3 regions of the Streptomyces sp. NPDC046805 genome follow, and region 2 is predicted to be linked to each of the others. Evidence: riboswitches for the same ligand, from Rfam matches in the RefSeq annotation. Region 2 holds a riboswitch; each other region holds the start of a gene.
The links. A riboswitch is a leader RNA that binds a small molecule or an ion and turns the genes downstream of it on or off. The one in region 2 is predicted to bind thiamine pyrophosphate.
Positions count from the first base shown of each region.

Region 1 (3,976 bases), on a different contig from region 2:
GACGCCCGGCCAGACCGGGATCAGGGTGTTCCTGCAGCGCACTTGTGACGCGTCACTCGCACAGGCCCGCAGCCGCCGACGGCGATGAATCCCCACGGGAAAGGTCCCCGTCCCGATCGGCGGTGAACGGGTGGTGCGCAGGTGGGAGGCCGGGGCGGCTTTGCAACCCCGCTCAGAACGCAGGCCGCTCGGGATCGAGCACCGCCAGGCCCTCCGCAGGAGAAGACGCCTCGGCGAAGTGCCTGCGGGGGATGCGCCCCGCACGCCGGGCCAGCCGTCCCGCCTCCACCGCGTGCCTCATCGCCCCGGCCATCAGCTCGGGCTCCTGCGCCCGCGTCACGGCCGAGGCGAGCATCACACCGGCACACCCGAGCTCCATCGCCAGCGCCACGTCCGACGCCGTGCCCGCTCCGGCGTCCAGGATCACGGGCACGCGCGCGTGCTCGACGATCAGCTGGAAGTTGTGCGGGTTGCGGATGCCGAGCCCGGAGCCGATCGGTGACCCGAGCGGCATGACGGCCGCGCAGCCCACGTCCTGAAGTTTCCGCGCCAGCACGGGGTCGTCGTTCGTGTACGGCAGGACCGTGAACCCGTCGTCGACCAGCGTCTCCGCCGCGTCCAGCAGCTCGATCGGGTCGGGCAGCAGGGTCCGCTCGTCGGCGATGACCTCCAGTTTGACCAGGTCGGTCCCCAGCGCCTCCCGGGCCAGCCGGGCCGTCAGCACGGCCTCGCCCGCCGTGAAGCACCCCGCCGTGTTCGGCAGCACGCGGATGCCGAGCCGCTGGAGCACCGACAGCACGGACCCGTGCACCCCGGGATCGACCCGGCGCATCGCCACGGTCGTCAGCTCGGTGCCGGAGGCGACCAGCGCCCGCTCCAGCACATCGAGGCTGGGCGCACCTCCGGTCCCCATGATCAGGCGGGACGTGAAGGACGTACCGCCGAGGACGAAGGGGTCGTCGGCCATGGGTCAGCCTCCTTGGACGGCGGTGAGGACTTCGACGCGGTCTCCCTCGGCGAGGGGAGTGGACGGCCACTGCGCGCGCGGGACCACGGTTTCGTTGAGTGCGGCGGCCACTCCCGAGGGGGCCGTGGTGAGGGTCTGCACCAGGGCGTCGAGCGCCGTGCCGGACTCGACCTCCCGGCGCCGGCCGTTGACGGAGATGTTCATGCGGGCTGCTCCGAGAGTGCGGTGGGTGCGGTGAGTGCGGTGGGTGCGGTCGGTACGGCGCCGAAGCGCAGCGGCGTGAACGGGCGCGCCTCCTCCGGGAGGTCGCCCGTGGCCAGGGCGTGCGCCATGACGTCCCCGGTGACCGGCGTGAGCAGCACGCCGTTGCGGAAGTGCCCGGTGGCCAGCAGCAGCCCGTCGAGGGCGGTCGGGCCGAGCAGCGGCGCGTTGTCGGGGGAGCCGGGGCGCAGGCCCGCGCGGGTCTCGGCCAGGGGCAGCTCGGTGATCCCCGGCACCAGCTCATGGGCGTCCCGCAGCAGCTCGTACACGCCCCCCGCGGTCACCGTCGTGTCCCAGCCGAGCTCCTCGCTCGTCGCGCCGACGACGAGCTCGCCGTTCTCCCGCGGCACCAGGTAGACCTGGCTGCCGCGCACCACGGCCCGCACGGTGCGGCTCAGGAACGGCGCGTACCGCCGCGGCACGGACAGCCGCAGCACCTGCCCCTTCACCGGCCGCACGGGCGGTCGTACGTCCTCCGGCACGCCCGTGAGCCGACCGCTCAGGCTCCCGGCCGCCAGCACCACCCGGCCCGCGCCCAGCCCGGTGCCGTCCGCCGTGGTGACGCCGGCCGCCCGGCCTCCCACGACGTCGAGACGCTCGGCCCACGCGCGGTGGAACACCACCCCGGCCCGCTCGCACGCGGCCACCAGCGCGGCCGCCAGCCGCCGCGGGTCGATCTGGTGGTCGCCGTCGACCCGCAGCCCGCCGCGCACGCCCGGCGCGAGCATCGGCTCCAGGCGCCGGCAGTCCCGGCCGGACAGCCACGTGGAGTCCAGCCCCGACCGCTGCTGCAGCGCGTGCAGTTCGCGCAGGTGGGCGCGGTCGTCGGCGTCCAGCGCGACCGCGAGCGTGCCGCAGCGGCGGTAGCCGAGGTCGTGGCCGGTCAGCTCGGTCAGCTCGGCCGCGAAGTCCGGGTAGCGGCGGGCCGACTCCAGGTTCAGGCCGAGCAAGGTCTGCTCGCCGTGGTGGAGTTCCGTGACCGCGGCCAGCATCCCGGCCGCGACCTGCGCGGCCCCGCCACCGGGCTCGGGGTCCACCACGGCCGTGGCGAACCCGCGCTGCGCGGCCCGCCAGGCCGTGACCAGGCCGATGATTCCGCCCCCGACGACGAGGACGTCCGAGGTACGAGACGGCATGGGCGTCCAGCCCCTCCCTTCGCCGGCATGACCCGGATCAGGTTCGTACGGTCGGAGGCCGCCAGCCTCCCTCTCAGCCCGGTGCGTCCGGGCTCCCGCGAGTGCTTGTACTGGTGGTCACCCTAGCCCGCGGCGTGCCGCGCCCGTAAGCCCGCGAGAGAGCCTCGGCCCGCCGGGACCCCGCCCGCCCAGCACACCCCCTGACCGACGGTATTGCGATTGTCTATGGTGATCGGGTGAGCGAGCAGACGGAGCGACAGGGCATGTCACCGGGGCGGCGCGTGGTCGTCGTCGGCGCCGGGATGGCCGGGGTGCAGACCGCGGTCGCCCTGCGGGAACAGGGCTTCAGCGGCCCCTTGACACTGATCGGCGCGGAGCCGCACCAGCCGTACGACCGGCCGCCGCTGTCCAAGGCGATCCTGCTCGGCAAGGCCGAGGGCTCGGCCCTCGACATCGACTTCGAGACGCTCGGCATCGAACTCCTGCTGGGACGCGAGGCGTTGGGCGTGCGCCCCGACGACCACGAACTGGACACCGAGGCGGGCCCGGTCCCGTACGACGTCCTCGTCCTCGCGACCGGCGCCGAGCCCGTCCGCCTTCCCGGTGCGGAGGGCGTCCCCGGTGTGCATCTGCTGCGCACCCTCGACGACGCCGAACGGCTGCGGCCCGTGCTCGCCCGGCAGCACGCCATCGTGGTCGTCGGCGCGGGCTGGATCGGCGCCGAGTTCGCGACGGCCGCGCGCGAGGCGGGCTGCTCGGTGACGGTCGTCGAGGCCGCCGACCGCCCGCTCGCGGAGGCGCTTCCCGCCGAGGTGACCGCGCCGATGACCGCCTGGTACGCCGACAGTGGCGCCGCCCTGCGCACCCACGCGCGCGTGGAGCGCGTCGAGCCGGGCGCGGTCGTCCTCGACGACGGTGCGCGGCTGCCCGCGGACGCCGTCGTGGTCGGTGTCGGCGCGCGCCCCGCCACGGGCTGGCTCGCCGGCTGCGGCATCGAGCTCGGCGCGCACGGCGAGATCGTGGCCGACGCGCACCTGCGCACCTCCGCCCCGGACGTGTACGCGGTCGGCGACTGCGCCTCGTTCCCCTCGGGGCGCTACGGCGAGCGGCTGCTCGTGCACCACTGGGACAACGCCCTCCAGGGCCCGCGCGCGGTCGCGGCGACCATCCTCGGCGAGGCGGACGTGGTCTACGACCCGGTGCCGTACTTCTGGTCCGAGCAGTTCGGACGCTTCGTCCAGTACGCGGGACACCACGCGTCGGCCGACACGCTGCTGTGGCGCGGCGAGCCCGCCGCCGCGGCCTGGACCGTCTGCTGGCTGCGCGAGGACCGGCTGGTCGCGCTGCTGGCGGTGGGCAGGCCGCGGGACCTGGCCCAGGGGCGACGGCTGATCGAGAGCGGCGCACGGGTGGACCCGGGGGTGCTGGCCGACCCCGCGCGCCCGCTGAAGGAAGCAGTTGTTTGAGCCGAAAAGTCCCAGGTTGGACCGGCCCGACTTCCGACTGTCAGTCCGGGATGGCACGCTGTTTCCGTGACCGAGATTGACGCAAAGACCGATGCTCTCGTCCCCGCCTGGCTCAACCTCCCCGAGATCGCCGAGATGCTCGGTGT
Region 1 covers NZ_JBEYYC010000002.1:302,420-306,395, reverse strand. The annotation lists gene ABZ910_RS04155 (thiazole synthase) at 173-967, opposite strand; gene thiS (sulfur carrier protein ThiS) at 971-1,171, opposite strand; gene thiO (glycine oxidase ThiO) at 1,168-2,364, opposite strand; TPP riboswitch at 2,362-2,473, opposite strand; gene ABZ910_RS04140 (FAD-dependent oxidoreductase) at 2,601-3,830, shown strand; gene ABZ910_RS04135 (Rv2175c family DNA-binding protein) at 3,897-3,976, shown strand, end outside.
Region 1: it holds a riboswitch for thiamine pyrophosphate, as region 2 does, so the genes downstream of both, thiO (glycine oxidase ThiO) here and thiC (phosphomethylpyrimidine synthase ThiC) in region 2, are expected to answer to the same signal.

Region 2 (3,976 bases):
CGCCCGTGGAGGTGCCTCAGTCAGCGATCGGGAGATACACCCGGTTCCCGCCGGCCGCGAACTCCTTCGACTTCCGCAGCATCCCCTCGGCGACCTCCTCGGAAGACGCCGCGTCAGCCGCCGCACCGCCGAACCGCTCCGTGATGCTGTGGCTGATCTTCATGCTGCAGAACTTCGGTCCGCACATGGAGCAGAAGTGAGCCGTCTTGGCGGGCTCGGCCGGCAGGGTCTCGTCGTGGAACTCCCGTGCCGTGTCCGGGTCCAGGGCGAGGTTGAACTGGTCCTCCCACCGGAACTCGAACCGCGCGTCGGACAGCGCGTCGTCCCACTCCTGCGCACCTGGGTGCCCCTTCGCGAGGTCGGCTGCGTGGGCGGCGATCTTGTAGGTGATGACGCCGGTCTTGACGTCGTCACGGTTGGGCAGGCCCAAGTGCTCCTTGGGCGTGACGTAGCAGAGCATGGCCGTGCCCCACCAGGCGATCATCGCGGCACCGATGCCGGAGGTGATGTGGTCGTACGCCGGCGCGACGTCCGTCGTCAGCGGGCCGAGGGTATAGAACGGAGCCTCATCGCAGATCTCCTGTTGCAGGTCGATGTTCTCCTTGATCTTGTGCATCGGGACGTGTCCCGGGCCCTCGATCATGGTCTGTACGTGAAAACGCTTGGCGATCGCGTTGAGTTCCCCGAGTGTGCGCAACTCCGCGAACTGCGCCTCGTCGTTGGCGTCCGCGATCGACCCCGGCCGCAGACCGTCGCCCAGCGAGTAGGTGACGTCGTAGGCGGCGAGGATCTCGCAGAGCTCCTCGAAGTTCTCGTACAGGAACGACTCCTTGTGGTGGGCGAGGCACCACGCCGCCATGATCGAGCCGCCGCGCGAGACGATGCCGGTCTTGCGGTTCGCGGTGAGCGGCACGTACGGCAGGCGTACGCCCGCGTGGACCGTCATGTAGTCCACGCCCTGCTCGGCCTGCTCGACGACCGTGTCCTTGTAGATCTCCCAGGTCAGTTCCTCGGCCCTGCCGTCGACCTTCTCCAGGGCCTGATAGAGCGGCACCGTGCCGATGGGGACGGGGGAGTTGCGCAGCACCCACTCGCGGGTGGTGTGGATGTTGCGGCCGGTGGACAGGTCCATGACCGTGTCGGCGCCCCAGCGGGTCGCCCAGGTCATCTTCTCGACCTCCTCCTCGATGGAGGACGTCACCGCCGAGTTGCCGATGTTGGCGTTGACCTTCACCAGGAATCGCTTACCGATGATCATCGGCTCGATCTCGGGGTGATTGACGTTGGCGGGCAGCACGGCCCGTCCCGCCGCGATCTCCTCGCGAACGACCTCCGGGGAGACGTTCTCCCGGACGGCCACGTACTCCATCTCGGGCGTGATCTCGCCCCGGCGGGCGTACGCGAGCTGCGTGACCGCGCTGCCGTCGCGGCTGCGGCGCGGCTGGCGCGGCCCCCCGGGGAAGACCGCGTCGAGGTTGCGCAGTCCGCCACGCGGCGAGGTGTGCTTGATGCCGTCGTCCTCGGGCCGGACGGGGCGGCCCGCGTACTCCTCGGTGTCGCCGCGGGCAACGATCCAGTTCTCCCGCAGCGGCGACAGGCCCCTGCGGACATCGGTGTCGACGAGTGGATCGGTGTACGGGCCGGAGGTGTCGTACAGCGTGACCGACTGCCCGTTGGTGAGGTGCACCTGACGGACCGGCACGCGCACGTCGGGCCGTGAGCCCTCGACGTACCCCTTGTGCCAGCCGATGGACTTCCCGGCCTCCTGTGGCTGTTCACCCTGAGCGGAGGCAGGCGTGCGTGCGTCCTTGTTGGTCATGAGACCTACTCCCTACGCCGGCATTACCCGGTAACAGGTTCAGCGGTCGACGCAGCGGTTTCCGTTCGTCGCTGGTTCCGTGTGGAACGCCGTTCGTTCCACGTGAAACATCGCGAATACGGAGGTCAGCGCCCTCTCAGCCCGGTGCTCCGAGCTCCCGCGTGTGCAAAGGTGACTCCACGCTAGCGTCAATTCGGGCGCGGTGACCAGTGGGCCCCTGTCGTTCTTGCGATGATCGGTCGGTGACCACGACGCAGCAGCCTCCGTACCCGCCGCCCGAGCCGCCGCGCGGACACGACGCCCGCCGCGGCGGCGCACATGGTGGTGGACAGGTCCGCCGGCACGGTGGTGAACACGGCCATCAGGGACCGGATTTCAGCGGCGGACACGGCCAGGAGCACGGCCATGGCGTCGATGGCGGCCACGGGCACGGCCACTCGCACAGTCACAGCCATGGCCCCGCCGCGCCCGTCTCCAAGCATCTGCGCAAGGTGATCGCGGCCGTCCTGATCCCGTTCACGGCGGCGGTCGTGGTGGGTCTCGTGGTGCTCTGGCCCGGTGGAGCACCCCCGCACAAGCGCACCGGCGTCGGCTTCGACCGGCAGACGCAGCAGGCGACGGTCACCAAGGTCGTGGAGGTGAGTTGCGGATCGGTGAACGCCTCGGGAGGCGCCCCGGCCGGCGACCCCTCTACCGCCGAGGGCACCTCCGCACCGCAGCAGGCGAAGGGCAGCTGCAAGAAGGCCACGGTCCGCGTCGACACCGGCAACGACAAGGGCCGTACGTTCACGGAGCTCGTGCAGCCTGATCAGACACGGCAGTTGCACCAGGACGAGAAGGTCGTGGTCGCGTACGAGCCTTCGGCGCCGAAGGACCTGCAGTACTCGGTCACCGATGTGAACCGGCAGTTCCCGATGGCGCTGCTCGCCGGGATCTTCGCGCTCGCCGTCGTGGTGGTGGGCCGGATGCGCGGTGTCATGGCGCTGGTCGCGCTGGCCGTCAGCTTCCTGGTGCTGACCCTGTTCATCCTCCCCGCGATCCTCCAGGGCTCGAACCCGTTGGTCGTGGCGGTCGTCGGGTCGAGCGCCATCATGCTGATCGCCCTCTACATGTGCCACGGCCTGTCGGCACGTACGTCGGTGGCAGTGCTGGGCACGCTCGTCTCCCTGTCGCTGATCGGCGCCCTCGGCTCGGAGTTCATCGGCTGGGCCGCGCTCACCGGCAACACGGACGACAGCACCGGCCTGATCCACGGCCTGTACCCGTCGATAGACATGAGCGGCCTGCTGCTGGCCGGCGTCATCATCGGTTCGCTGGGTGTCCTGGACGACGTGACGGTGACGCAGACGTCCGCCGTCTGGGAGCTGCACGAGGCCAACCCGACGATGGGCTGGCGCGGGCTGTACCGGGCCGGCATCCGCATCGGCCGCGACCACATCGCCTCGGTCGTCAACACGCTCGTCCTCGCCTACGCCGGTGCCGCACTGCCGCTGCTGCTGCTCTTCTCCATCGCGCAGAGCAGCGTGGGGACGGTCGCCAACAGCGAGTTGGTGGCCGAGGAGATCGTGCGCACGCTGGTCGGCTCGATCGGCCTGGTCGCCTCGGTACCGGTCACCACCGCCCTCGCGGCCCTGGTGGTGTCGGCCGACCGGCCGGGGCAGCAGACGGCGGCGCCTCCGGCAGCCCCGCTGGCGGCGGCACACGGCGGGCGGGGCCGGCGCCGCAAGCGCTGACGCTCCAGCCGGGGCGGGGCCGCCGAACCGGGCGAGCAGAAGCGTTTCTGCAAAGATGGTCAACGCAGCCGAGCGCCACGCCTCGGGTGCCGTAACGCTTCAGCCCGCGCTCTGTTCCTCGGCCAGGATGCGGTCCAGGGCTTCCTCGAGGTGAGCGTCGAAGTCCGCCAGCGTTCCCTCCTGCCCCAGCGGCACCAGCTTGTCCGTACGGTCGAGGAAGGCCACCAGCGGTGGCGCGGAAGACCGGAACACCGCCTGATCACCGCCCACTTGAAGCCGGATCAGCACCTCGCCCAGCACCTCGGGATTCGTGGGCGCGATGTGCACATCGCCGTCCCCGCACGGCCGGCCCACCCCGTCGATCAGCAGCTCGCGCCCGAAAGCCCAGGTCACGGGCGCGTCCCCGGGTAGATGGAAGGTCAGT
Region 2 covers NZ_JBEYYC010000003.1:34,477-38,452, forward strand. The annotation lists gene thiC (phosphomethylpyrimidine synthase ThiC) at 17-1,819, opposite strand; TPP riboswitch at 1,812-1,990, opposite strand; gene ABZ910_RS04660 (YibE/F family protein) at 2,062-3,552, shown strand; gene ABZ910_RS04665 (SsgA family sporulation/cell division regulator) at 3,652-3,976, opposite strand, start outside.

Region 3 (3,976 bases), on a different contig from region 2:
TCGCCCCGAACTCCCCCAGCGACACGGCGAAGGCGAACCCGGCGGCGATCAGCAGCGCCCGCCGCACCATCGGCAGGTCGACCTCCCGCCACACCCGCCACGGCGACGCCCCGAGCACGGCCGCCGCCTCCCGCAGCCGCCCGTCGACCGCCCGCAGCACGGGCAGCATGGTCCGTACGACGAAGGGCACGCCGACCAGCGCCTGCGCGAGCGGGACCAGGATCCAGGACTGGCGCAGGTCCAGCGGCGGCTTGTCCAGCGCGACGAGGAAGCCGAAGCCGACGGTCACGGCGGAGACGCCGAGGGGCAGCATCAGCAGCGCGTCGAAGCCCCGCACGATCCGGCCGGCGTCGCCACGGGCCAGCGCTGCGGCGGCGAGAGCGCCGATGACCACGGCGACGGCGGTGGCGGCGACGGCGTACTCGAGCGAGTTCCCGATCGCCCAGATCGGCGCCACCAGGAACGTACCGCCGTCCGTGCGGGTCAGGGCGCGGTAGTACCCGAAGTCCGGTGCCTCCAGGGATCGCCCGACCAGCACGGCGAGCGGCAGCAGCAGGAGTACGGCGACGGTGGCGAGCACGCCCGCCAGCACCGCCCGCTGCCCGGCCCCGCGCGGCCGGCGCGCCGTCACCGAGGCGTCCACCAGCCGCAGCGTGCTCTCCCGCCGCCGTACCGTCCAGGCGTGCACGGCGAGGACGGCGCCCACCGCGACGAACTGGACGAGCGTGAGGACCGCGGCCGTGGAGAGGTCGAAGAGCTCGGACGTCTGCCGGTAGATCTCCACTTCGAGGGTCGAGAAGGCGGGGCCGCCGAGGATCTGCACCACGCCGAAGGAGGTGAAGGTGAACAGGAACACCATCAGTGCGGCGGCGGCCACGGCCGGAGCCAGCGCCGGCAACGTGACCGTGCGCCAGGCCCGCAGCGGCGAGGCGCCCAGCATCCGCGCGGCCTCCTCCTGGCGCGGGTCGAGCTGGGCCCACAGCCCGCCCACCGTCCGTACGACGACCGCGTAGTTGAAGAAGACGTGCGCCAGGAGGATCGCCCACACAGTGGTGTCCAGCCGTACGCCCCACAGGTCGTCGAGGAGCCCGCCACGTCCGACGAGCGCCAGGAACGCCGTACCGACGACGACCGTGGGCAGCACGAACGGAACGGTGACGACAGCCCGCAGGACCTGCTTGCCCGGGAAGTCGAGCCGGGCGAAGACATAGGCGCCGGGCAGCGCGACCAGGAGAGTCAGCGCGGTGGAGACAAGCGCCTGCCAGGTGGTGAACCACAGGACGTGCCGGATGCCGGACTGCGAGATGACATCGACGACACGGCCCAACCGCCAGACACCGTCGGCCTTCAGGCCCCGGGCGACGATCGCGACGACGGGCCAGGCGAAGAAGACGGCGAAGAACGCGACGGGCCCGGCCATCAGCCCGAGCCGCGCCGCGCCCCCGCGCTTGGTCGCCGCTACTTCAGTACGAGCGACGTCCACGACTTGACCCACTGGTCGCGGTTGGCGGCGATGTGGCCGGGGGCCATGGTCTCGGGGTCCTTGGCCTGGGGGCCGTACTTGACGAACTCGGCCGGCGCCTGGGCGCCCTTGACCACGGGGTAGACGAACATGTTGAGCGGCATGTCGTTCTGGAACTCGCGACTCAGCAGGAAGTCGATGAGCGCCTTGCCGCCCTTGGTGTTGCGGGCGTTGCTCAGCAGTCCGGCGTACTCGGTCTGCCGGAAGCAGGTGCCGGTCGCCACGCCGGTCGGGGCGGTGGTGGGCTTCGGGTCGCCGTAGATGACCTCGGCGGGCGGCGAGGAGGCGTACGAGACGACGAGCGGCCGGTCGCCGTGCGCCTTCATGCCGCCGGCGGAGCCGGAGAACTCCTGGTCGTACGCCTGCTCCCAGCCGTCGACGACCTTGACGCCGTTGGCCTCGAGCTTCTTCCAGTACCCCTCCCAGCCCTTGTCGCCGTAACGCGCGGCGCTGCCGAGCAGGAAGCCGAGGCCCGGCGAGGAGGTGGCGGCGTTCTCGGTGACGAGGAGGTTCTTGTACGCGGGCTTGGCCAGGTCGGCGAAGGTCTTCGGCGGGGTCAGCCTGTGCTTGCTGAAGTACGCCTTGTCGTAGTTGACACAGATGTCGCCGGTGTCGATGGGCGTGACCCGGTGCTTGCCCTGGTCGACCCGGTACTGCGGCTGGATCAGCTCAGCACCCTTGGCCTGGTACGGCTGGAACAGCCCGTTGTCGAGAGCGCGGGACAGCAGGGTGTTGTCGACGCCGAAGAAGACGTCGCCCTGCGGGTTGTCCTTGGTGAGGATCGCCTTGTTGACGGCCTGCCCGGCGTCGCCGTCCTTGAGGACCCTGACCTGGTAGCCGGACTGCTTCTCGAAGTCCTTGAGGACGCTCTTCGAGACGGCCCACGAGTCGTGGCTGACGAGGGTGACGGTCTTGGAGTCCGCGCCCCCCTTGCTGTCGTTGCCCGTGGGTCCGCACGCGGACAGCGTGACGAGGCCGAGGCCGACCGCGGCGGCCACTGCGGTCCTGGTGTGCTTGATCTGCACTGGATTCCTCCTGGGGTGACCAGGAAGAGACGCGGCCCTGTCCGGGCCCCGCGAGGAGGCCCGGACAGGGCGCAACAGCTTGAGTGATGTCCGAACTCCCTACCCAGAATGACCTGGGCGAGGTTCAGAGGGTCTGCGGCCCGGTTGCCGCACTCTCAGCGCTGTGGCGCTCCCCTGTCGGAATATGACGATGTATGAAGTTGTACGGCGTAGTGCAGGCCCCAGAATACCGCCAGGCCCCCGCCGGTCTACCGTTCGGTCGCCGCCAGCTGACCGCAGGCCCCGTCGATCTCCTGACCGCGGGTGTCCCGGATGGTGACGGGCACCCCGTGGGCCGCGATGGCCTCGACGAAGGCCTTCTCGTCCTCGGGCCGGGACGCGGTCCACTTGGAGCCGGGGGTCGGGTTGAGCGGGATGAGGTTGACGTGCACGGGCTTGCCCTTGAGCAGCCGGCCGAGCCGGTCGCCGCGCCACGCCTGGTCGTTGATGTCCCGGATGAGCGCGTACTCGATGGACAGCCGGCGCCCGGACTTGGCCGCGTACTCGAGCCCGGCGTCCAGCACCTCGCGCACCTTCCACCGCGTGTTCACGGGGACGAGGGTGTCGCGCAGCTCGTCGTCGGGCGCGTGCAGCGAGACGGCGAGGCGGCACTTGAAGCCCTCGTCGGCGAAACGGTGGATCGCCGGGACGAGCCCGACGGTCGACACGGTGATCCCGCGCTGCGAGAGGCCGAGCCCGTCGGGCTCGGGGTCGGTGAGGGCGCGGATGGCACCCACGACGCGCTTGTAGTTGGCGAGCGGCTCGCCCATGCCCATGAAGACGATGTTGGACAGCCGGGCGGGACCACCGGGAACCTCACCGTCCCGCAGCGCCCGCATCCCGTCCACGATCTGGTGCACGATCTCGGCCGTGGACAGATTCCGGTCGAGCCCCGCCTGCCCGGTCGCGCAGAACGGGCAGTTCATGCCGCAGCCCGCCTGCGAGCTGATGCACATGGTCACCCGGTCCGGGTAGCGCATCAGCACCGACTCGACGAGCGTCCCGTCGAACAGCCGCCACAGCGTCTTGCGCGTGCTGCCCTGGTCGGTCGCCAGGTGCCGTACGACCGTCATCAGCTCAGGCAGCAGTGCCTCCTGCAGCTTGCCGCGCGACCCGGCTGGGATGTCGGTCCACTCCGCCGGGTCGTGCGCGTACCGCGCGAAGTAGTGCTGCGAAAGCTGCTTCGCACGAAACGGCTTCTCGCCGATCGCGGCAACGGCTTCCTTGCGCTCGGCGGGCGAGAGATCGGCGAGATGCCGCGGCGGCAGCTTGGCTCCGCGCGGGGCGACGAAAGTGAGTTCTCCGGGCTTAGGCATGGCCTCACCAGTGTCGCAGATCCAATTGGGTGACCTGCGGCTGTCAGTCTCCACGACTGTCATCAGTAGTCGTC
Region 3 covers NZ_JBEYYC010000005.1:46,927-50,902, forward strand. The annotation lists gene ABZ910_RS07910 (iron ABC transporter permease) at 1-1,420, opposite strand, end outside; gene ABZ910_RS07915 (thiamine ABC transporter substrate-binding protein) at 1,459-2,547, opposite strand; TPP riboswitch at 2,626-2,733, opposite strand; gene rlmN (23S rRNA (adenine(2503)-C(2))-methyltransferase RlmN) at 2,796-3,902, opposite strand.
Region 3: it holds a riboswitch for thiamine pyrophosphate, as region 2 does, so the genes downstream of both, ABZ910_RS07915 (thiamine ABC transporter substrate-binding protein) here and thiC (phosphomethylpyrimidine synthase ThiC) in region 2, are expected to answer to the same signal.